4 regions of the Marinobacter sp. CP1 genome follow, and region 2 is predicted to be linked to each of the others. Evidence: predicted binding sites of a transcription regulator. Region 2 holds the regulator's gene; each other region holds the start of a gene.
The links. Region 2 encodes sigma-54, which starts transcription at its own class of promoters, with help from an activator protein. Its sites were predicted from a motif close to ANTGGCATNNANNTTGCTNT; they were not measured.
Positions count from the first base shown of each region.

Region 1: a site for sigma-54 is predicted at 4,644-4,663, ahead of ACP86_RS16030 (sigma 54-interacting transcriptional regulator). Genes of this name have one in related genera too.
Region 3: a site for sigma-54 is predicted at 4,574-4,593, ahead of ACP86_RS00135 (PEP-CTERM sorting domain-containing protein). Genes of this name have one in related genera too.
Region 4: a site for sigma-54 is predicted at 2,602-2,621, ahead of ACP86_RS10720 (ammonium transporter). Genes of this name have one in related genera too.

Region 1 is NZ_CP011929.1:3,465,729-3,473,401, forward strand. Features, by position in the region: gene ACP86_RS16020 (thiolase family protein) at 1-943, shown strand, start outside; gene ACP86_RS16025 (sodium-dependent transporter) at 1,373-2,710, shown strand; gene ACP86_RS16030 (sigma 54-interacting transcriptional regulator) at 2,697-4,613, opposite strand; gene ACP86_RS16035 (ABC transporter substrate-binding protein) at 4,927-6,348, shown strand; gene ntrB (nitrate ABC transporter permease) at 6,351-7,178, shown strand; gene ACP86_RS16045 (ABC transporter ATP-binding protein) at 7,234-7,673, shown strand, end outside.
Region 2 is NZ_CP011929.1:543,717-551,389, reverse strand. Features, by position in the region: gene rapZ (RNase adapter RapZ) at 1-474, opposite strand, end outside; gene ptsN (PTS IIA-like nitrogen regulatory protein PtsN) at 503-973, opposite strand; gene hpf (ribosome hibernation promoting factor) at 1,061-1,369, opposite strand; gene ACP86_RS02580 (RNA polymerase factor sigma-54) at 1,471-2,997, opposite strand; gene lptB (LPS export ABC transporter ATP-binding protein) at 3,149-3,874, opposite strand; gene lptA (lipopolysaccharide transport periplasmic protein LptA) at 3,852-4,406, opposite strand; gene lptC (LPS export ABC transporter periplasmic protein LptC) at 4,390-4,974, opposite strand; gene ACP86_RS02560 (KdsC family phosphatase) at 4,971-5,519, opposite strand; gene ACP86_RS02555 (KpsF/GutQ family sugar-phosphate isomerase) at 5,542-6,522, opposite strand; gene ACP86_RS02550 (ATP-binding cassette domain-containing protein) at 6,711-7,523, shown strand; gene mlaE (lipid asymmetry maintenance ABC transporter permease subunit MlaE) at 7,520-7,673, shown strand, end outside.
Region 3 is NZ_CP011929.1:28,997-36,669, forward strand. Features, by position in the region: gene ACP86_RS23055 (PEP-CTERM sorting domain-containing protein) at 73-849, shown strand; gene ACP86_RS00125 (PEP-CTERM sorting domain-containing protein) at 948-1,712, opposite strand; gene prpD (2-methylcitrate dehydratase) at 1,998-3,482, opposite strand; gene ACP86_RS00135 (PEP-CTERM sorting domain-containing protein) at 3,584-4,465, opposite strand; partial or broken gene ACP86_RS21935 (MmgE/PrpD family protein) at 4,744-4,908, opposite strand; gene ACP86_RS00145 (THxN family PEP-CTERM protein) at 5,189-5,941, shown strand; gene prpF (2-methylaconitate cis-trans isomerase PrpF) at 6,017-7,195, opposite strand; gene acnD (Fe/S-dependent 2-methylisocitrate dehydratase AcnD) at 7,265-7,673, opposite strand, start outside.
Region 4 is NZ_CP011929.1:2,327,626-2,335,298, reverse strand. Features, by position in the region: gene ACP86_RS10740 (TIGR03643 family protein) at 1-220, shown strand, start outside; gene ACP86_RS10735 (YkvA family protein) at 299-718, shown strand; gene pomA (flagellar motor protein PomA) at 787-1,557, shown strand; gene ACP86_RS10725 (flagellar motor protein MotB) at 1,560-2,477, shown strand; gene ACP86_RS10720 (ammonium transporter) at 2,701-3,909, shown strand; gene ACP86_RS10715 (lipocalin-like domain-containing protein) at 3,928-5,007, opposite strand; gene ACP86_RS10710 (FtsX-like permease family protein) at 5,004-7,274, opposite strand; gene ACP86_RS10705 (ABC transporter ATP-binding protein) at 7,282-7,673, opposite strand, start outside.

The DNA of each region.
Region 1 (7,673 bases), 1.8 Mb from region 2:
CTCCGGCTGCACCACCATCAACAAGATGTGCGGCTCCGGCATGCAGGCCGTGATCATGGCTCACGACCAGATCAAGGCCGGTACCAATAACATCATGATCGCCGGCGGCATGGAAAACATGAGCCAGGCGCCTTACCTGTTGCCCAAGGCCCGCGCCGGTATGCGCATGGGCCACGGTCAGGTAATGGACAGCATGTTCCTGGATGGTCTGGAAGATGCCTACGAAGGCGGCCTGATGGGTGTCTTCGCCCAGCGTACCGCGGATAAATACGACATCAGCCGTCAGGCCATGGACGAATTTGCCATCGGCTCCCTGCAGAAATCCCTGGCGGCCATCGAAAACGGCTGGTTCCGTGACGAGATTGTTCCGGTCACCGTATCTGGTCGTGGTGGCGACACCGAAGTCGACACTGACGAGCAACCGGGCAACGCCAAACCGGAGAAAATCCCGCACCTCAAGCCGGCCTTCGCCAAAGACGGTTCCGTGACCGCGGCCAACTCCAGCTCCATCAGCGACGGCGCCTCCGCCCTTGTTCTGGCCTCCGCCGCCGAAGCCGACGCCCGTGGCCTGACACCCCAGGCCCGCATCGTGGCCCACGCCACTCACGCACGCCTGCCCGCTGAGTTCACCCTGGCGCCCATCGGTTCCATCGAGAAGGTGCTGAAGAAAGCCGGCTGGAGCGTGGACGACGTGGATCTCTTCGAGATCAACGAAGCCTTCGCCGTTGTCACCCTGGCGGCCATCAACGAACTGAAACTCCCGGCTGACAAGGTGAACGTCCACGGTGGCGCCTGTGCCCTGGGGCATCCGATCGGTTCTTCCGGTTCGCGGATTATCGTTACCCTGATCAATGCCCTGAAGCAGCGTGGCCTGAAGCGCGGTGTGGCTTCGCTGTGTATTGGTGGTGGCGAGGGGACTGCCGTTGCTATCGAGTTGATCTGATTTGGTGGAATTGTCCTCGTTGTAGCCTGCCCATTTTAGGGCGGGCTTGCGGGGTGTCCGGTGAATTTTTCTTGGAAAAAGAACTCGCTTCGCTCAGACACCTTTTTCCGGCGAAAAATTCACCGGCCACCCCGCGCCGAGATACCCAGGAGGTATCGCGAAATACAGGTTTCCTTTTTCTCTACTTTAGAGACCCCAATCCCTTAGTCCGAAGGACGGTGGTGGGGGTACCTTTTCTGGCGGGAAAAAATGTCTGAGCGAAGCGAGTTGTTTTTCCCAGAAGAAAAGGTACCCCCACTGCCGGCCATCCCCCAAGGCAGAAGTCTCACCATCCCAGAAAGCCTGACTTGATATCAGTCATGCGGCCAATCCCATGATTTGCTAGACTTCAATGCATTGAAATTCCCCGGTATTGGAGAAAGACCCCACGTGCGAAAGCGCCACGAGTTTATTGAGGAATCCCGCAAACAGTGGAGTTCCGAGCCCGCGTTTGTGGCTTCGATGGCCGCAGCGGCTGTGGGGCTTGGGAACCTGTGGCGGTTTCCGTACATGGTGGGGGAGAACGGTGGTGGCGCTTTTGTGGTGGCCTATCTGCTGGCGCTGATTGTCGTGGTTTTGCCCATCATGATTCTGGAAGTGTCTGCAGGACGTCTTTCCAAGGGCAGTACGGTTCAGACCTACCGGCAGGTGAACCGCTTCGGGGTTGTTTACGGGTGGTTTGTGGTGCTCATCACCATGGCCATTACCAGCTATTACCTGGTGATTACCGGCTGGACCCTGGGTTATGCGGTGGATGCCGCAACAGACAATCTCCGAGTGTTTGGCGACTTTACCGCCGGGTATAACTCGCTCTGGTATTTCTTCGCGGTGACCGTGCTGGGGGCAGTCATCCTGGCCAAGGATGTGACGGCCATTGAGCTGATGTCGAAGATCCTGATGCCGGTGTTGATCATTGTGATGATCGGTCTGGTGATTTTCGCCAGCCGCACACCCGGTTGGGAGCAGACCAAGGATTTCTTTTTCCAGGTGGACTGGAGCCGGCTGGCGGACGGCAAGCTTTGGGCGTTTGCGTTCGGGCAGGCGTTCTACACGCTGGCGATTGGTCAGGGCTACCTGGTGACCTATGGCAGTTTTATCCCCCGGCAGACCCACGTGCCCCGGGCCTGTCTGATTGTTGCAGGTACCGAGACCAGTGTGGCGCTGCTGGCGGGCTGGATGATCTTTCCGTTTGTGTTCAGTCTTGGCATGGAGCCCGCGGAGGGCAGTCAGCTGGCGTTTGTGACCATGCCCCGGGTGTTCGAGGACATGGTTGGCGGCTACTGGGTGGGTACGCTGTTTTTCAGCCTGTTTTTCATGGCCGCGTTCAGTTCCAGCCTGGCCGGTCTGAAGGTGATGATTGCGGCGGTAGCGGAGGAGTTCCGGCTTAGCAATGGCAAGGCCGTCAGTCTTGTTACCCTGGTGATGCTGGTGCTGGGCACGGCATCGGCACTGAGTTTCACCCCGCTGGAGTGGAACATTGCCGGGGAGCCGGTGCTGGATGTGATCGACCGGGTGGCCGGCGGTAATGTGATCATCTTCTCCGGGGTGTTGGGGGCCGCCATGTTCTGCTGGTTTATTCCGCCCGAGAAGATACGAACGGTGCTGGGCACCCAGAGCCGCTGGTGGGAGTGGCGTATGTACCTGGTTGGTCGCTACCTGCCGCTGGTGATGCTGATCTGGATTGTGGTGACCTATGCCCTGAACCAGGTGGGCATTACTCCGGCCTGACCTGGAACTCCCTGGCGTCGATCTTCAGCTTCTTCAGGCGCGAGGTCAGGGTGGTCGGTTTGATGCCCAGCATGGCCGCCGCGCCGTCATCGCCGAAGACCCGGCCACTGCTCATGGTGAGGGCCCGGGCCAAATTCTGTTTCTCCAGTTCCCGCAACTCCTGCTCCGTCATCAATTCGCCGCTGTAATGTCTCGCAGGCGGCGCTTCTGCCGTGTTGGACCGGGCTGCGGACTCTGGGCCTGGCAGGTCCAGATCCAGCCGGCCGTCGGCGGTGATTACCTGGCGCTCGATCACATTCTCCAACTCCCGCACATTGCCGGGCCAGTGGTAGGCTTTCAGGGTTTCAACGTCACGTTCTTTCAGGGCCAACAGAGGCCGGTTGAACTTCTGGCACGCGCGGTTCAGGAATTCCTGGGCGAGGATGGGGATGTCCTCCAGCCGCCGGCGCAAGGGTACGGATTCGATGGGGAAAACATTCAGGCGGAAGTAGAGGTCTTCCCGGAAGGTTTTTTCCTGAACTTCCGCCTTCAGGTCACGGTTGGTGGCCGCGATCACCCGCACATCCACAGCCCGGGTTCGGTTTTCGCCAACCCGCTCGAATTGCTGATCCTGCAGCACCCGGAGCAGTTTACCCTGGAGTTCAAGGGGGATTTCGCCCACTTCGTCCAGGAACAGGGTGCCGCCGTCGGCCAGTTCGAACCGGCCCACGCGATCGCTGACGGCGCCGGTGAAGGCACCTTTGATGTGGCCGAAGAACTCGCTCTCGAACAGATCCTTGGGGATGGCCGCACAGTTCACCCGAATCAGGGGCCGGTCACGTCGGCTGCTGGACTGGTGGATGGCGCGGGCAATCAGCTCCTTGCCCGTGCCGGATTCGCCGGTGATCAGCACGTTGGCATCGGTGGGCGCCACCATACCGATACGGCGCACGATGGCTTTGATGGCCTCGCTCTGGCCGAAGATTTCGTGGAAGTGGTACTCGGCGCTGAGTTCTTCCTGCAGATAGGCGTTCTCCATTTCCAGCCGGTGCTTGAGGGTTTCCACTTCCTCCAGCGCTTTCTGCAGTTCTTGCTGGGCTTCCTGACGCGCGGAGATATCCCGGAAAACCACCACTGCACCCACCGGATGCCCGTTGTCCAGGATCGGTGTGCTGGTGTATTCCACCGGGAAACCGCTGCCGTCCTTGCGCCAGAACCAGTCCTCGCCAACCCGCTTCACACTGGCATCGCGGAAGGCGGCGTATATCGGGCAGTCCTTCAGGGGATACAGGCTGCCATCGGCATGGGAGTGGTGCACCACGCGGTGCAGAACCCGCCCCATGAGTTCGTCAATTCGCCACCCCAGCATGCGCTCGGCTGCGGGGTTTGCGAAGGTGCCTCGCCCCTCGGCATCCACCCCGTAAATGCCTTCCCCGACGGCATGCAGGATCAGCTGGTTTTCCCGCTCCATGTCCTTGAACAGTTCTTCCACCCGACGCCATTCAAGCAGGCCGCCCCGGTGGTAGTGGTTGGCATCGTGGCGCTCCCGAAGGGTTCGCAGCTGGCGTCGGTCCCTCAACAACAGCAGCACATTCTGGGTTTCCGCCTCGCCGACCCTGGATGAGGAGATTTCCAGTTCCACGGTGTGGCCGTCCCGGTGCTGGAGGAAGAAATCCCGGCTCCAGCCGTGGCTGCGAAACAGGGTTTCCTCAGTGAATGCAATCAGTTGCGGCCGCTGGTCGGTGAACAGGTGGGTGCATGGCGTTCCGACGAGGGATTGCCGGTCGGAGCCGATCATTCGGCCCATGGCACTGTTGGCGGACAGAATCAGGTCCCTGCCTGCATCTACCAACAGCGCAGCCTCTGGCAGATGGTCAATCCAGTTGCCGGTGATTTCAGGGCGAATGATGGCTTCGGTGTTCATGGCGATTTCCTGAGTCAGTTCCCGAAGGAAGAAACAAACCCTGTGCCAACTACGAAAAATCGCAGTCCGGGCTACGAAAAATCGTGAAATACGAAATGTCGTAGCTCTCCTGTTTTCAGGCTCCTCATTCCTGATGCCTTAAAAACAATGGGTTAAAAAAATAACCGGACTTGGCACAAACCCTGCGATACCTCTCTCAGAACGCGGAGCCGACCCGACCATTTCCAGCCTCGGGCCCGAGCCGCACCTTTGTTGCACCGTGAGAGTGCAGAAATAACCCAAAACTTAGGTCCCAAACCCAGGAGAGTGCGCCATGACCACGAAAAGCCTTGGAAACCCGTTTGACGGTGACAAGTCCCTGATTCATGCCAAGACCTGCGGCTGCCCCGAGTGCAAACCCGGCGACAGCACCCCGTCGATTTCCCTCGATCTCAAGCCCTCTGCCGGCCAGCAGGCAGTTGCTGACGAGCATTTGGATTCAGAAGCGATGATGGATCGCGCCATCGAAGGCGCGGTGGTGCGCTCGGTGTTTGGTCACAACGAACACAGCCGGCGCGCCTTCATGAAAATGATGGGCGCGGGCACCGCGGCGGCCGTTCTGGGCAGCGTGTTCCCGATGGAAAAGGCCAAGGCCGCGGTGAAGGAATCCCTGGGCAAGCTCGAGAAGACCAAGCTGAACGTTGGTTTTGTACCGATCACCTGCGCCACGCCTATCATCATGGCCCACCCGATGGGCTTTTATGAGCGGTACGGCCTCGATGTGACCGTCACCAAGACCGCAGGTTGGGCGGTGGCCCGGGACAAGTCCCTGGCTGGCGAATACGACGCCTCACATATGCTTACTCCCATGCCCCTGGCGATGACCATGGGCGCGGGCTCCACACCGGAGCCGTTCATCATGCCGGCCGTTGAGAACATCAATGGCCAGGCCATCGTGCTGCACGTCGACCACAAGGACAAGCGCGACCCGAAACAGTGGAAAGGCTTCAAGTTTGGCGTGCCGTTCGAGTACTCCATGCACAACTTCCTGCTGCGTTACTACCTGGCCGAGAACGGTATCGACCCGGACAAAGATGTGCAGATCCGTGTGGTCCCGCCACCCGAGATGGTTGCCAACCTCCGCGCCGGTAACCTGGATGGCTACTTGTCACCGGATCCGTTCAACCAGCGTGCTGTTTGGGAGAAGGTGGGCTTCATCCACATGCTGACCAAGGACATCTGGGAAGGCCACCCGTGCTGCGCCTTTGCCTGCAGCAAGCAGTTCGCGACCCAGAACCCGAACACCTACGGCGCCCTGTTGCGCGCCATCATCGACGCGACGCAGTACTCCAACAATCCGGATAACCGTAAGGAAATCTCCGAAGCCATCGCGCCAAAGAACTATCTGAACCAGCCGGTTCCGGTGATTCAGCAGGTGCTGACCGGCTACTACGCCGATGGCCTTGGCGAGGTAAAAGACGTGCCGGACCGCATCGACTTCGACCCGTTCCCGTGGCACTCCATGGGCGTGTGGATCCTCACCCAGATGAAGCGCTGGGGTTATATCGAGGGTGATGTGGACTACAAAGGCATTGCCGAGCAGGTCTACCTGGCGAGCGAGACCGGCAAGATCATGGAAGAACTGGGTTACACCGCTCCGGACAAGACCTACAAGACCCACACCATCATGGGCAAGACGTTCGATTCTGATCGTGCCGAAGAATACGCACGCAGCTTCGACATCGGGAGGGTGTAACCATGGCTTCCCTGAACGTCCGGGCAGCACTGCTGTCGGTGTCGTTCCTGATTCTGGCCCTGGGGCTCTGGGAAATGGCAACCCAGCCCCCGGAGGCCCAGACAGGACTGACCGAATACGAAATGCTGATGGGTGGTGTGGAGCAGGAATCCCGGGTGCCGCCACCCTCGGCGGTGATCAAGCTGGCCTGGGCGGAGTTGTCCGATCCGTTCTATGACGCCGGCGCCAACGACAAGGGTATCGGCATCCAGCTGGCCTATTCGGTGTACCGGGTACTGACCGGCTACCTGGCGGCCATGGCCATCGCCTTGCCGGTTGGCTTCCTGATCGGCATGTCGCCGCTGATGTACAAAGCCCTGAACCCTTACATCCAGGTACTGCGGCCGATCTCGCCCCTGGCCTGGATGCCCCTGGCTCTGTTCATCATCCAGGACTCTGATGCCTCGGCCATCTTCGTGATCTTTATCTGTTCGATCTGGCCCATGTTGCTGAACACCGCCTTTGGCGTCGCCAACGTGAGGCAGGACTGGGTAAACGTGGCTCGCACCCACGAACTCGGGCCACTGCGCACTGCCATCACGGTGATCCTGCCGGCCGCCGCACCAACCATTCTCACTGGTATGCGGATCTCCATCGGCATCGCCTGGCTGGTCATCGTCGCCGCGGAAATGCTCGTGGGCGGCACCGGCATTGGCTACTACGTGTGGAACGAATGGAACAACCTGGATCTGGCCAGTGTGATCTTCTCCATCCTGATGATCGGGGTGGTGGGCATGCTGCTCGACCTGGCCCTGGGCAAGGCCCAGAAACTGGTGGAATACAAAGAATGAGCGGTCCGGCACCGGTTTCCGGTGCCGGCCTCAACCCTCCGAATGGAGACCTGTTATGAGTAAATCATTCCTGGAAGTAGATGGCCTGTCCAAAGTCTATCCGGACGGCCAGGGCGGTGAGCTGACCGTCTTCGAGGATATCCGCTTTGCCCTGGAGAAAGGTGAGTTTGTTTGCATCATCGGCCACTCCGGTTGCGGCAAATCCACCATCCTGAACGTGTTGGCAGGCCTGGACGAAGCCAGCGCCGGCAACGTGGTGATGAACGGCAAGGAAATCAAAGGCCCAGGCCTTGAGCGCGGGGTTGTGTTCCAGAACTACAGCCTGCTGCCCTGGAAAACCACCCTGAACAACATCGTCTTCGCCGTGCGCGCCCGCTGGCCGGAGTGGTCCAAGGAAAAGGTGAAAGAGCACAGCGAACGCTACCTGAAGATGGTGGGCCTGGACCACGCCCTGAACCGCAAGCCGTCCCAGCTGTCCGGCGGTATGCGTCAGCG
Region 2 (7,673 bases):
CACGCGCTGCTTGACCATGTCCCGCAGCTCGTACATGGACATGCCGGTGGTATTTACGTAAAGATCGGAAAGCTTGGAGAGGGGCTCCAGCAGTTTCTTCTCGCTGGTAATGGCTTCCCGGAGAGAGGTCCTGTCGTCACTCAACGGATGCTTTCTGCGGGTGGCGTGAAAACGCTGCAGAAGCGACTGCTCGTCGGCGTCCAGGAAGATGATTTCAACGGTAACCCCGGTTTCCTGGAGGCGCCGGTAGATCTCCTCGAAATTGGCCAGCTCGCCGGAAAGGTTCCGCGCATCGATACTGACGGCCATCTTGCCCAGTCGACCAGGCCTGGTCTGGCTGGCGGCTTCCCGTGTGAGGGGGAAGAGCAGGCCAATAGGAAGATTGTCGATGCAATAAAACCCGAGGTCCTCCAGCACATGAAGTGCGGTACTCTTGCCCGAACCGGACCTGCCACTGACGATAATCAGCTTCATGACCACCTTACCTCCACTGCAGTGAATATCAGCCGCCTGAGGCGGTCATGCGCTGGTACAGCGTGCTGGCGTCCTCGGATTGCCGGAGGCGATCACAGAACGACCGCTCATTGAACTTTTCAGCCAGTTGGCTGAGCAGCTCCAGGTGTTCGCTCGTTGCTTCCTTCGGGACGATCAGGGCGAAAATCAGATCCACCGGCTGATTGTCGATAGCATCGAATTCGACGCTTTCTTCCAGCGTCATCAGCACGCCCACCACGTGATCAAGTCCTTCCAGACGGCAGTGGGGAATGGCGATTCCCTGGCCAATGCCGGTGCTGCCCAGGCGCTCGCGGGAAATCAGGTTGTTGAAGAGCTGGGTCTCGCTGAGCGTGTTGTCCTGATGGTTTATCTGCTCGGCAATAAACTCCAGGGCCCGTTTCTTGCTGGACGCAGCTACCCTGCAGAGGGTGAGCTCCGGAGCAAGAATGTTCTCTATGGTCAGGGATGTGTCGCTCATGGATCGACTGCGTTTCCGTTAAAAAAAAGGCTGCGACACGTTACTCATGTCGCAGCTCGATTAGATGAATTGCATGAAAACAGTCAGTTAGCGAGAGCCGTTTCCGTGCATCCGGTCTACATTCTTTTCCTTGTGCTTGAGGATCTGACGGTCAAGCTTGTCGATCAGGGCATCGATGGCTGCGTACATATCCTCATTTTCTGCCTTTGCGTGAATCTCACCACCAACCACATGCAACGTGGCTTCCGCAATCTGGCGCACCTTTTCCACTTCCAGGGTCACCTGGCAGTTACTGATGTGGTCAAAGTGACGCTCGAGCTTCTCGAACTTCTCTGAAACATAATCCTTCAGTGCGGGAGTCAGTTCTACGTGATGGCCTGAAATATTGAGTTGCATAGGCGTCTCCTGTTGTCATCGTGCCGGCTCCCGGGAGCCGGTCTGGGTGCTGGCGCATTATGCGCCGGCGAATACGGTGTTGCGTCCCGGCCCCCGGGTATTCAGACCAGCCGCTTGCGCTCGTTGGACGGCGGAATGTGCATGGCCTCCCGGTACTTGGCAACGGTGCGTCGCGCAACCTTGATACCCTGTTCCCCTAGCATGGCTGCAATTTTGCTGTCGCTCAACGGCTTTTTGGGCGTTTCCGCCGCAATCAGCTTCTTGATCATCGCGCGTATGGCCGTGGAGGAGCATTCTCCACCCTCGTCAGTGCTGACATGGCTGGAGAAGAAGTACTTCAGCTCGAAAATGCCACGGGGGGTATGCATGTATTTCTGGGTGGTTACCCGTGAAATGGTCGATTCATGCATCTCTACCGCCTGGGCGATGTCTGAAAGAATCAACGGTTTCATGGCTTCTTCACCGTGATCCAGGAATCCCTGCTGGTGCTCGACAATACGGGTCGCGACTTTCAGCAAGGTCTCATTGCGGCTCTGCAGGCTCTTGATGAACCACTTGGCCTCCTGCAACTGGTCGCGCAGGTAGGTGTTGTCTGCGCTGCTGTCCGCACGCCTTATAAGTGAAGCATAGCTGGCATTGACCCGGATGCGCGGTGCAATTTCAGGATTCAGCTCAACACGCCAGCGGCCATTGTGTTTGCGAACGATCACGTCCGGAATCACATAATCGGGTTCGGCCCGGTCAATGACATCGCCCGGCCGCGGATTCAGGCCGGTGATCAGCGCCAGGACATCCCGCAACTGGTCTTCTTTCAGGCGGCTGCGGCGCAGCAACTGGGCGTAATCGCGGTTGCCCAGCAGGTTGATGTAATGGGTAATTACAAGGCGTGCCTGGGCCAGCCAGGGTGTTTCCGGCGGCAGCTGGTTGAGCTGGATCAGCAGGCATTCCTGTAGGTCCCGGGCAAACACGCCGGGCGGATCAAAGTGTTGCAGGCGGTGAAGCACGGCTTCCACTTCATCCAGTTCAAGGGGGTCTTCATCGTTCTCATCCAGCAGTCCGGCGTGGATTTCCTCCAGCGGGCTGGTGATATAGCCCCGTTCGTCCACTGCATCCATCAGGGCATGGGCAATGGCCTGGTCCCGTTCACTGAGGGGCGTCAGATTGAGCTGCCATTCCAGGTGATCCTGAAGCGTTTCGGTCGGGGAATTACGGGTTTCGAAATCGTGATCGTTTTCGTCGTCGTTGCGGGCTGCCGGCGCTGGTGCGGACTGGTAGATGTCGTCCCAGGCGGTATCAACCGGCAGATCGTCCGGAATGTTGTCAGGAATCTCGTTCTCCGAGGACCAGTCCGGGCCGTTCTCGGATTCATCCCAGTCGCTGGCCGGTTCCGGGGCAGCTTCAGCGGCGGACTCGGTGGCGTTGGCCTCGCGCTCGTCGTTTTCGCTGGCTGCGTCGGTCTGGTCATCGTCCTCGGAGGTCTCCAGCATGGGGTTGGATTCCAGTGCCTGCTGGATTTCCTGCTGGAGGTCGAGAGTGGAGAGCTGGAGAAGCCGGATCGCCTGTTGCAGCTGGGGCGTCATGGTCAGGCTTTGACCCAGCTTTAACTGTAAGGAGGCTTTCATAACCATGGTTCAGGATCCGTCACTCATCAGCGCGTTGTGTCATAAGTCGTGAAAAAATCTTTATATGCCGGTTACTTGCCGTGATTTTAATTTACCCTAGCAAGTTCTTTGCCGAGTTTACTTGCTACAGATCATCAAAACAATCAGCCATTGGGTGTCAGAGTCTGAATTCGTCGCCGAGATAGACTTCCTTGACCTGCTGGTTGGCCAGGATGGCGTCGGCATTGCCGGAGGCGATGATGTGGCCGCCGGAAACAATGTAGGCATTCTCGCAGATGTCCAGGGTCTCACGCACGTTGTGGTCGGTGATCAAAACGCCAATGCCTTTGTCCCGAAGGTGCCGGATGATGTGTTTGATGTCACTGACGGATATGGGGTCCACACCGGCGAAGGGTTCATCCAGCAGGATAAAAGCCGGCTCCATGGCCAGTGCCCGGGCAATCTCCACCCGTCGGCGTTCACCGCCGGACAATGCCATGCCAACACTGTCCCGGATATGGGTGATGTGGAATTCTTCCAATAAACCCTCGAGCTTCTTCTCCCGCTCTGCCTTGCCCAGCCCCGGCCGGGTTTCGAGGATGGCCATGATGTTGTCGCGTACGGACAGTTTGCGGAAGACCGAGGCTTCCTGGGGCAGGTAACCGATGCCCTGGCGGGCCCGACCATGCATGGGCAGGGGGGTGATATCCCGGCTGTCGATCGTGATCCGCCCGCGATCAGCGGGGACGAGCCCAACGATCATATAGAAGCAGGTGGTTTTCCCGGCACCGTTGGGACCAAGCAGCCCGACAATTTCCCCACTGCGGATTTCCAGGGAAACGTCGATCACCACTTTTTTCTGTTTGTAACTCTTTGCCAGGTTACTGGCTCTCAGAACTGCCATCGGATCCCTGTCTGTCTGTACTGCGTGGCTGAATCACCATCTCTACCCGGCCGCTGCCCTCGCCGGTGTCTGCGCCGCCCTCAGCGGTGACAACCCGGCCGACGGTATCATAATGAATGACATCACCCCGGAACAGGTTGCCATTCTGCTCGATGACTGCTTCCCGTTCAAAGGTCAGCTGGCTGTCGGTGGCAGACCAGGTAATGTTCAGGGCACGGGCATCGGTTTCGCCTTCCCCCTCGCGCGCCGGTTGACGGTATATAGCGGGCGTACCAGAGGCTTCGATCCGGCTCAGGCCGTCCTCGGTCCGGTACAGGACGACCCGCTCGGCAGTCAGGCGGGTATTGCCCTGCTCAAGTTCCACAGCGCCGGTGTAGGTGGCAATGCCCTGGCCGTCATCCAGGCGGGCGGTATCTGCGGTGACCTTGATAGGAGTGTCAGAATCAAGGTCAAATGCAGCCGCCGGGCCGATCATCACGACCGTTAGCAGGGCAGCCATCAGGCGCCGGTATCGGTTAGTTTCCGGTTTCATAGAGTCCTTCCACCTGGGAGTTCAGTTCCAGAATTCGTTCGTCTATCCACGCTTTCATGCCCGTGGCCCGGGTTATGCCGGTAACATCACGTATTTCTACGGGCGCGTCTGTATATACCATGCCCCGGTCGTTATCCAGGGTCAGGCTTGATGTTGTCAGGACGGCGTCCCGTTCGCCAATCGTGCGCTGAACCCGGACATTGTCCGTCAGGTACACCAGATTCTGGTTTTGCAGCAAGCTGCCATTGTCGGCCTCGACAATCCACGGCAGGGCCTCCTGGTCCCCGTACAGCTCGGCCCGGGGAGATTCCATGGTGGCCAGGTTGCCTTCCTCGAACTGCTCAATTCGGGGGCTGGAAAACCGGATCTTGAGATTGCCCGCTTCATCGAAGGAGGTGTACTGACCATTCACCACGAAACCGTCTGGTTCGGCGTCTCCCCGTAGGGCCGCTGCCTCGTCATCAATCACAGGGGGTTCATCGCTGCGCCAGAGCAGGAATACGGCTGCCACCACGGTAGCAGCCAGTGCCAGTGCTCGCAGCCAGGGTCTGTCCAGCAGCCAGTTCATGCCTCGGGCTCCAGATAGGGGGCAAGTGCTGCGTCAAGCCTGCCATGGGCCGTCAGCAGCAAGTCGCAGGCTTCGCGGACCGCCCCTTCGCCGCCCCGGGCAATGGTGCAGTAGTCGGCATGCTGCTGCACCAGCCAGTAACCGTTGGGCACGGTGATGCCCAGTCCGGCGAACCTCAGTGCCGGGAGATCTGGCAGATCGTCCCCCATGTATGCGATGGCCTCGGGGCTGATATCCATGGTGCTGACCAGTTCCTGAAGGGCTACCTTCTTGTCCTCTCGCCCCTGCATCAGGTGGGGAATGCCAAGATCCCGCATGCGCTTCTCGGTCAGGGGGGACTTTCGTCCGGTGATCACGGCCACGGTAATCCCGGCTGCCATCAGTTGTTTCAAACCCAGGCCATCCAGAATGTTAAAAGCCTTGAGCTCATCACCAGTGGCGCTGAAATAAAGCTTGCCGTCGCTCATGATGCCGTCGACATCCAGTGCGATCAGGCGGATCTTTACGGCCTTTGCCAACAGGGAATCCGGCCATTGGTGCTTCATATCAAACAGCTCCTCATAGCCCCTAGATAACGCCGGCACGCAGCAGGTCGTGCATATTGATGGCGCCAATCAGACCCCCCTGGTCGTCAGTAACGGGGAGGGCGTTGATCTTCATCTCCTCCATTATGTTCAGCGCTTCCGCCGCCAGATGATCGGCCTGGATCGTTTTACCATGCCGGGTCATGACCTCGTTGATGGGCGTATTGTGAATGTCCACCGATCGATCCAGAGTCCGTCGAAGGTCACCGTCCGTAAATATTCCGGTAAGAGTGCCTTTATCATTGACGACGGTGGTCATACCGAGACCCTTTCGGGACATCTCAAGAAGAGCACCGCTCAAGGGGGTATCCTCGTTGACGACTGGAATCTGATCACCGCTGTGCATGATGTCGGAGACCCTGAGCAGCAGCCGACGCCCGAGGCTGCCGCCGGGGTGAGAGATAGCGAAATCCTCGGCACTGAAGCCCCGGGCCTCAAGGAGTGCAACGGCGAGGGCATCGCCCATCACCAGGGTGGCCGTTGTGGAGGAGGTGGGCGCCAAACCCAGTGGGCAGGCTTCCACCATAACGCTGACGTCCAGATTGGCGACGGCTTCCCGGGCCAGTGTGGAGCTGGCATTGCCGGTCATGCTGATCAGCGGAGCGCCCATGCGTTTGATCAACGGCAGAATGGTGACCACCTCGCTGGTGTTGCCGCTGTTGGAAATGGCGATGACCACATCCTGGGAGGTGATCATACCCATGTCACCGTGGCTTGCCTCGCCCGGGTGCACGAAAAACGATGGCGTTCCAGTGCTGGCCAGGGTGGCGGCAATTTTGTTGCCAATGTGGCCGGATTTTCCCATGCCGGTCACAACCACGCGGCCCTTGCAGTTCATGATAACTTCGCAGGCCCGCGTGAACTGGTCGTCGATTCGGCCTTCAAGGGCATCAATGGCGTCGCGCTCAATGCGGATGGCGCGGATGGCAGAAGATCGGAAATCGCTGGGAGTCTGTTCGGTCATCGGGCTTTGGGCCTGGCTGTCGGGACGTTGTAAATGTTGGGCAGAGTATACCATTTTCACCCGGCAACGATGCCCGGTTACCGAAAGTTCAGTCAAACTGATCATTGCTATCAGTACATTTTGGGCACTTTGGATTGAGCTTGCGCGCTCCTTGGCATAATGTAGCCCCTCTTTGAAAGGTAAGGACTATGAATTCACCGGCTTACATATCGCTCAAGGACGTCGTGTTCTCCCGCTCAGGGCGCCGTATCTTCGACGGTGTCAGCCTGGACATCCCCCGCGGAAAAATCACCGCCATCATGGGGCCCAGCGGAACCGGGAAAACCACGCTGCTTCGCCTTATTGGCGGCCAGCTCAGGCCGGATTCGGGCAGTGTTGTGGTGGACGGCCATGAAGTGCCGAAGCTCAAGCGCAAAGCCCTCTACAGCCTTCGGGAAAAGATGGGCATGCTGTTCCAGAGTGGGGCGCTGTTCACCGATCTGAGCGTGTTCGAGAACGTGGCCTTCCCGTTGCGGGTGCACACAAAGCTGCCGGAAGACATGATTCGTGATGTCGTGCTAATGAAGCTTGAAGCCGTCGGATTGCGAGGCGCACGCCAACTGATGCCGTCGGAACTGTCCGGAGGTATGACCCGCCGGGTTGCTCTTGCCCGAAGTATTGCCCTGGATCCCGAGCTGATCATGTACGACGAGCCGTTCGCCGGCCAGGACCCGATTGCCATGGGCGTTCTGGTAAAGCTGATCCGCGATCTGAACAGCTCCATGGGGCTGACCAGCGTTCTGGTTTCCCACGATGTGCCCGAATCCCTGAGCATTTGCCATTACGCCTGCATCATCTCGGACGGCAAGGTGATCGGGGAGGGCACGCCTGAAGAGCTCCGGGCGCATCCTTCCGGGAAGGTCCAGCAGTTTCTCCAGGGGCAGCCGGATGGCCCGGTGCCGTTTCACTACCCGGCCGAGGGCGCCGCCCAGGACTTTGGGTTGTCCGGGGGTGTGTCTTGATTGGCAGAATTGCGGCATTCGGGCGGCTCGGTCTTGATATCGTCTCGTCATTCGGCCGTTCAGGCCGTTTCCTTGCAGGCGTTCTGGGCGGTGTGCCCAGGCCGGCGACCGGTTTCCCCCTTCTGGTGAAGCAGCTGTACGCCGTTGGCG
Region 3 (7,673 bases), 510 kb from region 2:
CGCTCGCTTGTTTCTTAAACGGGGCCTTGAGAGGGCCGAACTGGATAGGATGTAAAAAGGGAAGGAAAATCCATGAAAATATTGAACAAAACTCTGCTTTGCACGGCGATTGCTGCAGTATCCGCACCTGCGAGCGCGGCGATCATCTACAAAGACGTGGCTTACGGTGCAGACGCTGCAACCGCTGAGTCCGCATTTCTGGCTGATACGTATAATCGTGTCACCGAGGGCTTCGAGGGCTTCAATCCGTCTGCAGCGCAAGATGCGGACGGGGATGGCTATCAGGCCTTTGTTGCAAATGAACCACAAAAAAGCTGGGTCCTCGCTCAGGAATCTTTTTCCACTTCTGTAGGGACGTTTTCGCTCACCTCCTCTCAGTCTGCCGAGGGCGATGATGTCGAACCTGAAAAGCTCATGATCGAAGATAGTGAGTCCGGCGAGTTTGGCAGGGAAAATCTTGGCAAGTGGCTCGACAGCAACGACGCGCTTTCGGTCAAGTGGAACATTATGGATGGTGAAGCCGGGAAGCGAAACGCTATCGGCTTTTACTTGTCTGACGCCAACGACATTAACGCCTCTTTAAAGCTTGAATTTGAAGATGGCAGCGTGTCGGACGACATTGAAATTGCCTCACCACTCTCCAATAGTAATATCGCTTACATCACAATCTTCTCCGATATCTTCTTTGACAAAGCCTACCTTACCTTCAACAACGGTGAAGGCACCAATGATGGCTGGGGTATCGACAACGTTTCGGTTGCACGCGTGCCAGAGCCAGGCACTCTCGCCCTTTTGGGCCTTGGACTCGCAGCTTTGGGCCTAGGTCGTAGCCGAAAGATCAAGCACTAATCACGTCAGTGAGCTCCATAAAAAACCCCGATCGAAAGATCGGGGTTTTTACTTTCTGTTTAGAGAGCCGGATACCACTTGGTCCGGCTAACGTTAATTTAAACAGCTTTCTTCCTGCGAAGAACACCAAGCCCTAGCAGACCCAAACCCATAAGTCCGAGCGTTGCGGGCTCCGGGACACTAGCGTACTTGATCTTCTCGATATAGCCACCTACTGAATCAGTCGGCCCAACATGAGCAACCGCAAAATAGCTCGCATTAACCAAGTTATCACCTGTCAGCGCAAGCAACTCGCCATCAGTTGGCTTAGTATTTGCTCCATAGATACTGAAGTAGTCTTCACCATTCATTGAGTAGAAGATGTCGAATACATCTGTAGCGTCTGAAGAGAACTTATCTTGGTGGCTAGTTCCGGACGCTTCATCCCCGGCATTTAGCCAAACTTCCATGAGTGTAACCATGCCTTTGAAATCAAAAAACAGGATTTCATCGGTATTGGCGTTATTATTAAGGCTGCCTTCAAAGTTATCTGTGTCACCATCCGCCAGACCAGAATCGACACCCAGGCCTCCGTTCGCCGGGTCGGTATCTCTCCAGACTCTTACAGGTAGCGGGTCCTCATTCGGCTCGGCCGGCTTCATTGTCTCAATATCAGAACGTACGAAGTTGATTCCACAGCATAAGTTGCTGGTTGAGTAACCAGCCCTGACGAAGAAATCTGTGTACTCAATCTCCGGCTGTTTGATCTCTGAACCGTTGATCGGATCAGTTGGGTCATCAAAAATAATTTCTGTGGCCAAGGCACTAAACGAAAACGAACCTGCGAACAGCCCCGCTGCTAACAAAGTTATCGGCTTTTTCATCGGTCTCACCTCTGCGTAAATCCATTTTGGTTTGGGACTACAACTCCCATGTTCTCCAAGGTGTAGTTATTCACCCCGTGTCGTAGCTGAGCAATTAGCGCGCCAGTAACGGGAAATTTAATTGATTTATGCACTTGTCTTATCGGTCGAAATATTCAAATCGCCAGAATGTAAATAATTCTGACAGTACAAGTTTTAAAACCCGCAAAAGATTTTAGAGCATAAAAAACATGGGGGTTCCGACTCGTTGCGGTGCGATCGTTTTAATTTGAGGGCAGTCCAGCACTAACGAGCAAACTCAGTGACAAAATTAGCTACGTTTGTCTGTTCAAGTTTACCCTGATCTTCAAAAAGTTCTAAAAGCGCCAAAGACCTTGCCTGGGGAAAGCAAGCGCCCAAATTTCTGTGGAACTTCGATCTAAGCTCTGAAATCGCCTCATCTCGTCGGCGACGATGTCCCAGAGGATACTCCACCTCTACTTTCTCGGTACTAGTGCCGTCACTGAAGAATACCTGAACTGCGTTCGCAATAGAGCGTTTGTCAGCTTCAAGGTATTCGCGCGTATACCGCTCCTCTTCCACGACTTCCATTCTATCCCGCAACACGTCAATGAGAGGATTGGCCTCGTGGAAGCTGTCTTCGTAATGATCTGCAGTAAGATTACCGAAAATAAGCGGTACGGCCGTCATATATTGCAGACAGTGATCCCGATCAGCGGCATTGGCGAGTTTTCCTACTTTTGAAATTATCCGAATTGCAGATTCGTGGGTGGTAATTACGATTCGGTCAATCGAGTCTAGCCGATCCCTGACCTGGGGATGCAGTGTGACAGCTGCCTCTGCTGCCGTCTGTGCGTGAAACTCAGCCGGGAATGAAACTTTGAAGAGAATATTTTCCATCACATAAGAGCCGAACTCCTGTGAAATCGAAAACTCTCTCTGCCCTTCGGGCTTAAGCTTCTGGTCTTTGTTGGTTTTGCTGAACAGGACATCGTAGAAGCCCCATTGGGGCGCGGTTAGCACACCGGGTATTCCCATCTCTCCGCGCATGGCAATATCGGCAAGCCTCACTGCCCGCGATGTGGCATCGCCTGCGGCCCAGGATTTGCGGGATCCGGCGTTCGGGGCATGCCGGTATGTTCGGAGTGACTGGCCATCCACCCAAGCGTGGGAAAGCGCTGAGAGCATTTGCTGACGATTCGCTCCCATCAGTTTCGCCGCAACGGCGGTGGAGGCCACCTTTACCAACACCACGTGATCCAGCCCGACGCGATTGAAGGAGTTTTCAAGGGCCAGTACACCTTGAATTTCATGGGCCATTATCATGGCCTCCAGCAAGTCCTTCACTTTGAAAGGATCTTTACCTTCCGCGACGCGTTTCTGCGATAGATGATCTGCGACGGCCAGTATGGCGCCCAGATTGTCTGAGGGATGCCCCCACTCTGCCGCGAGCCAGGTGTCGTTGTAATCCAGCCATCGAACGATACAACCGATGTCCCACGCTGCTTTCACCGGGTCCAGCCGGTAAGGTGTTCCTGGTACACGGGCGCCATGGGGAACCGTTGTTCCTTCAACGATTGGGCCAAGATGTTTGGTGCACTCGGGAAAGCGCAACGCGAGCAGTCCGCAGCCGAGTGTGTCCATCAGGCAGTAGCGGGCGGTATTCCAGGCTTCTTCGCTGGTTATTTCGTAAGTGAGGACGTAGTCCGCGATTTTTTGCAAGACTTCGTCGTAGTCGGGACGTTCGTTGAGATCGAATGTGGAGCTCATAATGTTTCTCCCAAAAGAATTGCTATGCCTAGAGCCTAGCTCACACACATTGGGAGACAAGGCACCTGGATTGCGCACCAGGTGCCTATCAGAAAGAGCTTTTACATTGGCCGATGCAAGGGCAATTTCCTAATGCCGAATATACCCGTCAAACCAAGAGCAAAAAGAGCCAACGTGCCCGGCTCTGGCACATCGACCACCAACGGCTTCACGCTGAGCTCGACGTAATCAAACGCCGTATATGGCTCGTTTGGTGCGTTGAAGTTTACGCCGAGAACACCATTCCATACACTATCGCCATCACTGAAAACATCATAAAAATCGAGTTTCGCGAAAGCGCCCTGGATCAAACCATCGTTCGGACCGTTGTTTTGCAAAGTCACCCCCAGAGTTTCTTTTCCCGACGCATAAATAAACTCTATGTTCGCCGGCTGGACATCATAATCGGCGAATACCATATTAAAGAAGATATCGGTACCGACCGTAATGTCTGCTTTATCCACTTCAAAAAGAAATGAAAAACCCGGTTGATTCGGCAGAGTACTGGATAGACCTGAAGGGAAGACACCTCCACTGCCGGGGGTACCCGTGTTGGCGTTATAAACCTGCTCACTTGCAGAAGAGCTGTCGTAGCTGGTTGAGAGGCTGATATCAGTGAATGTTGCGCCAGTCGTTCCTGTATCTGTGAATCCGGAACCATTAATGGATTCGCCGTTTCTGTTATCGAAATCATCTCCCGAACCAGTGGCTACAGTGTTATCACCATTCATGCTTGGAAGAACATCATTCGGCCCAAGGTGACCATCAGAATTTCGGTCAGCAGTGCCTCCGTCACCCGTCAAATCGGCGAAATTGGGATCAGCGTCGTAGCCGAAACCATCGTTATCGCCAATCCGGATCTCGGTGAACGGGGCAGCCGATGCGACACCTCCAATTGTGCTCATTACCGCCGCTGCTAGAATCTTTTTAGTGAAACGAGTCATGATCACTTACTCCCTGTTTCCTGTTCAGGACATCCGATAAATTTCGGGTCTATCATCGGAGCCGCGTGGAAGGATTGGACTTTCGAAATCCATCCATAGTCAGTTAAAAATGCAAAACCAATGCCGGTTATCGGAATTTTGCCAAGGTTTCATTTTTAATTCAGGTAGTTACAAATTATATTCAGTGACAGCCTGGTGCATTCCGCCTGACTGTACGAAAGCGCAATGTAAAGGTTTTTGACGGTAATTCTGCGATTGAGGGATACACTGCAGTAATGGACAAAGCTCTCCTCAACGATTGGGCCGAGATGTTTGGTGCATTCGGGAAAGCGCAGAGCCAGAAGACCACAACCAAGGGTGTCCATCAGGCAGAGGCGAGCGGTTTTCCAGGCTTCTTCGCTGGTTATTTCATAGGTAAGAACGTAGTCCGCGATTTTCTGCAAGACTTCGTCCTAGTCGGGACGTTCGTTGAGATCGAATGTTGGTGACACAGCAATCCCTCCCTGTCTTTCAATGATTGTGTGTCTAAGCCTAGTTGAGTGTTCGGCAGAGACAATTGTTACACCATTGCATTCGCCAGTGTCCGAAATTTTTACATCTCGCAGTTGGAGGTTTTCACCACAACGAACTGCTTCGAAGGTAACCCTTTATAAATCAGCCGGATCCTCTTTGTGGTAAGCTTTTTGCCTCCGCCGTAAGGGACATCACTAATTACAGGGAAGCATGATGATGAAAAAGTTTCTTCTGCCATTTGGCCTAGGCCTAGTAGCAGCTTCTCTCTTCTCGTTGCCAGTGTCTGCGGTCCCGATCAGTGCAACGAACGTGAGCGGAATATGGACTGCAACGACTCCCGGATCTTCCGTTGTGAGCGGGATCAACACCGACACCATCAAATGGGGTCACCCCGTATACTGGCACAAACAGAGCGGCTACAAATTCGACGGCTTCGCACCACCAAGTTTTCCGATTGAAGAAAGCACACCTTTTAACTTGGGCGCTTTTATTCATTTCAATTATCCGGTGACGGGTTCAACCCTCGAATCTGCTTCGCTGAAAGTTTCAACGACTCTATCCATCAATGGCACGACAAAGTCCATCGACTCACTCTTCGATTTCGTTCATTGGGAGACAGTAAATCACCCTTACTATGGCCGGTGCCCCAACGGCGGATACGATGGCGACTCTCTAAATCGTTATGGATGTGCTGATCAAGTGACTTTCACGCGAAATGAAGGCGCCTCACAGGAATTCATCCTGGGTAATACCGCATATTATCTCGACATCGCCGGCTTTTTTTACAACGACGAGCTTGCAAGCGAATTCTGGACCAAGGAAAAAAGCAAAAACTATGCGCTTCTTGCTGGCGTGGTCAAAACACGAACCATTGAAGTTCCAGAACCCGGTACGGTCGCTTTGCTTGGTCTGGGGCTAGCGGGGCTTGGTTTCGCACGTCGGAGAAAACCTGAATTTAACTGAAAACTGGATGATCGTCGGAAAATAATAAAGCCGGGGATTGCCTCCGGCTTTTTCGATCATCGACAGTATAATTGGCTAGGAGAAGTAGGCAGGCACCCTCACCCAACCTTCCATCAAAACCCGCGCACTGCGGCTCATAATGGCTTTGGTCGCGGTCCACTGACCATTCACTTCCTTCGCTTCTGCCCCAACACGCAGAGTGCCGGAGGGGTGCCCGAAGGTCACGTGGGTGCGGTCGCCACCACCTGCAGCCAGATTCACCAGGGTTCCGGGAACCGCCGATGCCGTGGCAATGGCCACCGCCGCCGTGCCCATCATGGCGTGGTGGAGCTTGCCCATGGACAGAGCGCGAACCAGGACGTCCACATCCCCTGCCCCGATGTTTTTGCCGCTTGAGGATACGTAATCAGACGGCTTCGCCACGAAGGCCACCTTCGGGGTGTGCTGGCGGTTGGCGGCTTCTTCGATGTTCTGGATCAGGCCCATTTTTACAGCGCCATGGGCCCGGATGGTTTCAAACATCAGCAGTGCCTTGGGATCACTATTGATGTCATCCTGCAGCTCCGTGCCTTTGTACCCGATGTCTTCGGCGTTCACGAAGATGGTGGGGATGCCGGCACTGATCATGGTGGCTTTCAGGGTGCCTACGCCCGGCACTTCCAGGTCGTCCACCAAGTTGCCGGTAGGGAACATGGAGCCTTCGCCATCAGCCGGGTCCATAAATTCCACCTGCACTTCAGCGGCCGGGAAGGTGACGCCGTCCAGCTCGAAATCGCCGGTTTCCTGCACTTCACCGTTGGTGATGGGCACGTGGGCGACGATGGTCTTTCTGATGTTGGCCTGCCAGATACGCACGGTGCAGGTGCCGTTCTCCGGAATCCGTTCTTTGTCCACGAAACCGCTGTTGATGGCGAAAGCGCCTACAGCAGCAGTAAGGTTGCCGCAGTTACCGCTCCAGTCCACAAAGGGCTTGTCGATGGACACCTGGCCGAACAGGTAGTCGACGTCGTGATCCGGCTGGGTGGGTTCTGCCAGGATCACGGTTTTGCTGGTGCTGGAGGTGGCGCCGCCCATGCCGTCGATTTGCTTCTGGTAGGGGTCGGGGCTGCCGATCACCCGGAGCAGGAGTTTGTCCCGGGCTTCGCCTGGTATCTGGCAGGCTTCCGGGAGGTCCTGAAGGCGGAAGAAGACGCCTTTGCTGGTGCCGCCACGCATGTAAGTGGCGGGGACTTTGATTTGGGGAGCGTGGGGCATGGTTTTACTCTCTGTATCCGTGAAGATGGGGTCAGAAGAAGGCTTTCTTCTGCCCCCTTGTTTCCTGGCTCAGGCAGCGCCTTCGGATTGCAGGAAATCTTCCGCAAACCGCTGCAACACACCACCAGCGCTATAAATAGACACTTCCTCAGCGGTATCCAGGCGGCAGATAACCGGCACACGCTCGGTGCTGCCGTTCTTCCGATGGATGACCAGCGTCAATTCGGCGCGGGGCGCCGGGGTGCCTTCTACGTCGTAGGTTTCTGTGCCGTCGATGCCCAGAGTTTTGCGTGTGGTGCCCTCTTCGAACTGCAGGGGCATCACACCCATGCCGATCAGGTTGGTGCGGTGAATGCGCTCAAAGCCTTCGGCCACAATCGCTTCTACACCGGCCAGGGCGACGCCTTTGGCGGCCCAGTCACGGGACGAGCCCTGCCCGTAGTCGGCGCCAGCGATGATGATAAGCGGCTGCTTGCGC
Region 4 (7,673 bases), 1.8 Mb from region 2:
CATCGAGATGGCGTGGGAGGACCGCACACCCTTCGAGGCCATCGAAGCCCTCTATGGCCTTCGCGAAAAAGATGTTATTCGCCTGATGCGTCGTGAGCTCAAACCCGGTAGCTTCCGGCTATGGCGCAAGCGGGTAACCGGGCGCAACACCAAACATCGCCAGCTACGACCTGAGGGTGTAGACCGCGGCTATTGTCCGACCCAGTACAAGCACCGATAAACGCCTTGTCATTGGCATTGACGGCGAAGCTGCGCGATCATGAGCACTCAGGCATCAAGCAAGTGAGGAACCCTCTCGATGGCATTGTTCAACCAGAAAAACGCCCGGAAACAGCTGGACGCCGAAGCGGGCAAGGTGCATCGGGCGGATCTGGAAACGCTGCTCGACCGCCAGCGCAGTATTGAAGAAAAAGTGAAAGAAAGCGGCAAACTGTCTCGCTTCAGCGCCGACATCAAGCTGATGTTTTCGATGATCCGCGATTACTGGTACGGCAATTACCGGAGCGTTCCGTGGAAAACGATCGCAGCGGTGGCCGGTGCGCTGATCTACGTGATGAACCCCCTCGATGTCATTCCCGACCTGATTTTCGGCTTCGGTCTGGTGGACGACGCCGGCGTTGTTGCGCTGTGCCTGAAGCTGGTGGAGTCCGATATTCACCGCTATGCTGCCTGGAAAGAACAGCAGGAAGAACTGGAAAGAACCCATCAGACGAATTGATTAAATTCTGATCTGAAGGTAATCTCACACCCCTTCTCAGCCTTGCTCAAACCAAATCTGGAGATACCGTGGATTTCGCCACTCTTATCGGTCTTGTTGGCGCTAGTTTACTCATTGCTTCGGCAGTTATTCTTGGCACCTCTCCGTTGGTATTTATCAATCCCGCATCCCTGCTGATCGTTGTCGGCGGTACCCTGCTGGTTGTTCTCGCCAAGTTCAGCTTTGCCCAGTTCCTGGGTGCCTTCAAAGCCGCTGCCCGCGCCTTCAAGTTCAAGTTGCCGGAAACCCAGGCGAGCATTGAGGAGCTGGTGGATATCGCCAATGTGGCCCGGAAAGAAGGGGTTCTGGGGCTGGAAGACAGAGAGATCAGCAGCCCGTTCCTTGGACAGGGTATCCAGATGCTGGTGGACGGGCAGGACGGGAAAACCATCAAGGAGCTTCTGAACAAGGAGCGCCTGATGACTCTCGACCACAACCGCTCCGGCGCCAAGGTCTTCACGGCCATGGCGGACGTGGCGCCGGCCATGGGCATGATCGGCACGCTGATAGGTCTGGTTCAGATGCTGTCGAACATGGAAGACCCGAAATCCATCGGCCCGGCCATGGCAGTTGCCCTGCTGACCACGCTTTATGGCGCCATGATTGCCACCATGATTGCCACCCCGATTGCCGACAAGCTCTCTCTGCGCATGACCGAGGAAGCGCGCATGCAGTCGCTTTATATTGATGCCCTGGTTGCCATCCAGGAGGGTACCAACCCGCGCATCATCGAGCAGATGCTCTCCAGCTACCTGCCGCCCAAGGAACGTGAAAAAGTGGCTGAACCGGAAGGCGTGTAATCATGGACGAGTTGCCAGAAGAGGAAAAACCGGGAATTCCCGCCTGGGTTGTCACCTTCGCCGATCTCATGTCCCTGCTGATGTGCTTCTTTGTTCTGCTGCTGTCCTTTTCCGAGATCGACGCCCAGAAGTTCAAGCAGATTGCCGGTGAACTCTCCAAAGCCTTTGGCGTCCAGCGGGATGTGCCGGCTCTGGAGATCCCGAAGGGTACCAGCCCCATTTTTGACAAGTTTTCCCCGGCGCCGCCAGAGCCCACCGTGGTCAACGAAGTCAAACAGACCACCACGGACGAAGCGCCGGAGCTCCAGACCCTGAAAAGCCCCACCGACATGGCCGTTGAAGCCGCCATGGAGGAACAGATGCAGGAAACCATGGACGATATCCTGAAAGTCCTCGAGCCGGCGATCGCCGATGGGCGCATCAATGTGAGCGAGGATCAGCGGCGAATCGTGATTCGGGTTGAGGAAAAAGGTTCTTTCCCTTCCGGCTCGGCTCAGTTGACCTGGGAGTTCGAGGGCCTGCTTCTGGATATGGCAGAGGTGATTGAAGGCATTCCCGGTGACCTGACGATCGAGGGGCACACCGACAACGTGCCTATTCGGACCGACCGTTTTTACAGTAATTGGGACCTCTCCGCCGCCCGCTCAGCCGCCGTTGCCAACGTTCTGGTCGCCCGGGACCAGGTGGAACCCACCCGTCTGTCCGTCACCGGTCTGGCGGATACCGAGCCGCGGGTACCCAACACCTCTGCGGAAAACCGGGCCAAGAACCGGCGCGTGGAAATCATCATTGATCTCTCCGGCCCGATGCAGGAACAGGAGGTTCGCCTCCGGGAACTGATCCAGTCCGAATCGGACGATGACCAGTCCGCCCTCGGGATCGAATCCGACAGCTCGACATCAAACGAAATCAGCTGGTAAGCGCACTCTATTTTGGTGCGCCCGACACCAAAACGCACAATGCTAGTGCACTTTGGCTCTAAAACACGTCTCTCACATCTTTCCAGAACCACCCAACTGCCCTTCCGCGCTTGAAATGCATTATTTTGGAACAGCTCTTGCTTTAGCTGCACCTCATCAATGCACATTTCAACGTAAAGCGGCCCGCTAGAGGCCGGACACACAACATCAGGAGCGAAAACCCGTGGACATCACGAGTGCAGTACACACCCTGACTGAAAGCGCCAACACGCTGTTCATCCTCATCGGCGCCATTATGGTGCTGGCCATGCATGCCGGCTTTGCTTTTCTGGAAGTAGGCACCGTTCGCCACAAGAACCAGGTCAACGCCCTGGTAAAGATCATGACCGACTTTGGCATCTCTGCCGTGGCCTATTTCTTCATCGGCTACTACATTGCCTACGGCAGCCATTTCATGAGCGGTGCCGCCGAGCTCACCGCCGCCAACGGCTATGATCTGGTGAAGTTTTTCTTCCTGATGACGTTCGCCGCGGCCATTCCCGCCATCGTGTCCGGCGGTATTGCCGAACGCGCCAGGTTCTACCCGATGCTGATTGCCTCAGGCCTGATTGTCGCCTTTATCTATCCCTTCTTTGAGGGGCTGATCTGGAACGGCAACTATGGTTTCCAGGGCTGGCTGGAGAACCAGTTTGGTGCATCCTTCCACGACTTTGCCGGCTCCGTTGTAGTGCACGCGGTGGGCGGCTGGATCGCCCTGGCGGCCGTACTGGTTCTGGGTGCACGAAATGGGCGCTACCGCAACGGCAAGGTGGTGGCCTTTGCCCCCTCCAATATCCCCTTCCTCGCCCTGGGCGCCTGGATTCTGACCGTTGGCTGGTTTGGCTTCAACGTCATGTCGGCCCAGACCCTGGACGGCATCAGCGGCCTGGTGGCCGTGAACAGCCTGATGGCCATGGTCGGCGGCATCCTCGTCTCCATGCTGCTGGGCCGTAAGGACCCGGGCTTTATCCACAACGGTCCGCTAGCGGGACTGGTGGCGGTATGTGCCGGCTCTGACCTGATGCATCCGGTGGGTGCTCTGGTGACTGGCGGCGTAGCAGGCGCCATCTTCGTTTACCTGTTTGAATGGGCGCAGGCCAAGATCGAACGGCTGGACGATGTTCTGGGTGTCTGGCCCCTGCACGGAGTCTGTGGTGTCTGGGGAGCGATTGCCTGCGGCATTTTCGGCCAGGAAGCGCTGGGAGGCCTTGGCGGCGTCAGCCTGATGTCGCAGATCATCGGCTCAGTGGCCGGCGTTGTGGTGGCCTTTGTCGGCGGTCTGATTGTCTATGGCGCAATCAACGCCATCTCCGGCCTGCGCCTGACCGAAGAGGAAGAGTTCAACGGGGCGGATCTGAGCATCCACCGGATTGGGGCGACCGCGGTCGAGTAACACCGGTCACGGTGCAGTTCACTCGCCGTATCCGGTCAGTTCCATGTAGCCCACGCCACCATGGCTGCCGGATACTGACACCGGGCTCTCCCAGTACGGGTAGAGCCCGGTGTTTCGATAGTCCCCCGCCGGCGCAGCCACCTCCAGGTTCAGGCCAAAGTCTGGCACTTCCAGACGCCATGCACGGGGATAACCGTCGCCCTGGGTTAATGGTTTGAGGTTGAGCTGATCGGCACCAAGAGCGGTGGGCTCGCCATCAGCTGGAATCCAGGTTCCGGCACGAAAGCCACCGTCTTCTTCCCTGAGCTGGAAAGCCATCAGTTTGTCGCCCGAATCCAGGTGCAACGCAAACCAGTCCCAGCCCTGCTGGCCGGATTTCAGAAACTGGCTGCTCCACTCCCGGTCAAACCAACCCTTCCCACTGACGTCCAACGTCTGATCGCCCAGGGTGATCCTGCCGTCGATCTGAAGGTCCACCAGACTGAAATACATGGAACCCTCGCCATCGGCGGATTTGGCGCTGAAACCCTGATCGCCATGGGCAACGGGCTTTCCGGTGACCCTCAGGGTCAAATCGTAGGACCAGCCATCCGCCGCGACCTGCAACCGCCATGAACTCTGCCCGGGTTCAGCCTCAAGCTGCCAGTCGTCCAGCCACACGGCGATCGGCTCTGCCCGGGCTCCGGCGTGGCCAACGTCTCCCCGGGCCAGCTTCTCTGCGAAGTAGTGCCGGGTATCAAAGCTTACTGCGGCGTGAGCCATCCAGGCGGCTTCCAAAGGCCAGTTATTTGCATCCGGAGGCTCAGCGTCTGCCGGCCTCGGCTCGATTGCCTGGCGGAACTGGGTCCATTGCAGGCCAAGGGGCTCGCCATCCTCTGTCTTCAAATTGGCGGTCAGGTACCACCATTCGATCCGGTGCTGCGGGTGGGGGCCATAATCCTCGGGAAACGACAGCCGGTCTCCCGGCCCGGGCTGCAGAAAGGGCACACCGGATTCGTTATCCGCGATGCCGGCCAGTCCGGCAAAGCCTGTCTCTTGCTGTGGCTCCGAACAGCCAGCCAGAACCACGGCGAACCAGAGGAAGATCCAGCGCCTCATCGTTCACCTCCTGCCAGGGCATTGGCGTTTACGGGTGCGACCGTCGGCGATTTCAACTGGCGGCTCATCAGTAAGGCGATGCTGAGACCGATCAGCATGCTGAGCACACCAAGCTCCAGCCAGAACCCCGGATAGACGGCCATGGGCAGGGACCAGCCAAACGCGATGGGATTGATCCGATGCACCAGCACCCAGGTCAACCAGACACCCAATGGCAGGGCCAGCAGGGCAATGGCACCGGTCAACGACACTGACAACCGGACCAGTTGGGCCGAAGCCTGCCTTCGTGACAGCCCCCACACCACAAGCAGCCGGAAATACCAGGCACGGGTCGAGAAGAACACCCAACCCATCATCAGCAGGGCGATGGCCGACAGGATGAGTGTCAGGGTGGTCATGGCCCGGGTCAGCAGAAAGGTCTGGTCGAAAATGGCGGAGGCAAGCTCCTCAATCGCCCGGTTGTCCCGGACCGTCAACGAATCAACCTGCCAGACCTGCTTTAGCCCATTGGTCACCTCCTCGATGGAGAGATTGCCTGGCGATACCGACAGGCTCTGAAAGCCGGTGGTGAAATCCGCCGGCAGAACCGAAGGATGAATCAGGATCTCGCCGGCAGGACGCCCATAATCCGGATAGATAGCCAGCACGGGAAATTCGAAGGACTGGCTTCCGAAAAGTACCGTCAATGTCTGGCCGACCGCTATATCCTGCCGGCGCGCCAGCTGTTCATTCACCATCACGCCCTGGCCCTGTTGCAGTCGCTGCCAGGGCTGCGGCGCTGATTCAAACAACTCCCAACCGGTCACCAGTGGGCCAACGGGACCGATGGCAAAGACGTCTACCCTCGTTTCTTCCTCATCCTCGCCGCCCGGCAGGGTTGCCCGGCCACGAATGACCCGGTGCCACAGCCCGGAAGCAGAGAGCCCCGGCTGTTCAGCGAGCCAGTCGAGAGCCAGGGCAGCATCTGCTGATTCCGGGACTTCGACGTAATAGTCCGCTTCCAGTCTCTGCGCCAGCCACCGGTCAAACGTACTTTCAAAAGTCGTAACCAGTGCCTGCACCGCAAGGACCATCGCCATGGCGAACTGCAGGGCTACCAATGGCAAGGCCAGGCGACGAGCCAGCACGGCAAGCTCTTGATGGCGCCAGCGTGCCTGCAGATCCCTGTCGTGGCCGGACCGCCAGTCTGCAAGCGAGGCAATCAGCCTGGGCGCGAGAATTCCCGCCGCCACGAAAACCATGGCCACGGCAATGAAAAGCCAGAGCAGATCGGTGACCCACACCGTCAAGGCGAGGCCTGCGATCAGAACCAACAACACCAGGCAGCCGTATCGGCGGTTGCCTCCCATAAGCCCCCGGAAAATTGGCCGGAGGAAATCCGCCAGGCAAGCTACCAGAATCACGGCCATCATGGTGACAAGCGGCACCAGCCAGCTCCCGCCCTGGCCTGCGTATAACGGCTGATCGAAGAGCCCTTCAAGCGCCTGCCCGAAGCCGCTGCCCAGACCAGCCGCCAACCAGCGGCCAAGCCAGATTCCGGGCAGGACACAAACCGCAGCCAGCAAGAGGATCTCGACAACCAGCAAGCGGTTCACCCGGCCATGGGGAACGCCAAACCGATGCAACAGGGCAAAGCTGTCGCGACGTTGGGCCAGGCCGAGCAGGTAAACACTTCGCACCAGCAAAGCGGTAATGAGGAGAACCAGGATCCCGAGGGCATCCAGATTCAACAGGAAACTGTCACCCAATTCACCGGTAGCCGGGCCAACGCTGAACGGCACCAGCTGATAGCCGGGTGGTAGATCGCCCTTGCTGTGGTCATCAGATACCAGCAGCGACAATTCGCTGCCCTGCTCACGGGCCAGTTCCGCCGCTTCACTGATATCGACAAAAGGCCGGCCATTCAGCTCCCCACCCCAGGGCGACTCCTGCCCTCCGGGGGTCTGGAAGCAGCCCGCTGCCAGAGGGTCGACACCCACGACTCGACCGCCTTCCGGCTCGGAGACCTCCAGCCAGGGCATGACACAAAGCCCGGCTCGACGCAGCTCCACGAAGTCGTCCACAGTTACGGGGCTACCATCTGTGCGAGCCACCTGCTGGCGCTCGGCCACCGCCGACTCGCTCTGGTCGAGACTGGCCCGGGCCTGGCTGGTGAGATGATGGACGCCCGTCCAGAGCATAGTGGCAAGCACAATCATGGCGGCCAGGGCCAGCAACTGGAGAGGATGGCGACGGTAGTGGCTGAACAGGGCGGCCGGGAGAGTCATCGCGGGCTCAGGTTTGCGGCAGATGGCCCAGATCCAGGTGCTGGCTGCAGCGGGTCGCCAGTTCGGGATCGTGGGTGGCGAGGATCAGTCCGCAATCGTGACGGGCCTGCAGCTCGAAAAGCTGCCCGATCACGGCCTCAGCGGTATGCCGGTCAAGACTGCCGGTTGGTTCATCGGCAAGAATCAGGGCCGGCTTCATGGCAAAGACCATGGCAAGCGAGGCACGCTGGCGCTGCCCGCCTGACACCTGATCCGGAAAGCGGTCCGCAAGCTCGCCAATGCCCAGTCGCTCCAGCCAGTCCCGGCAATCGTCCTCGGATTGACCAGCAAGCCGGGCCCGAAAACGCACATTGTCCAGCAGCGACAGGGCGGGCATCAGATTGGCTTCCTGGAACACCA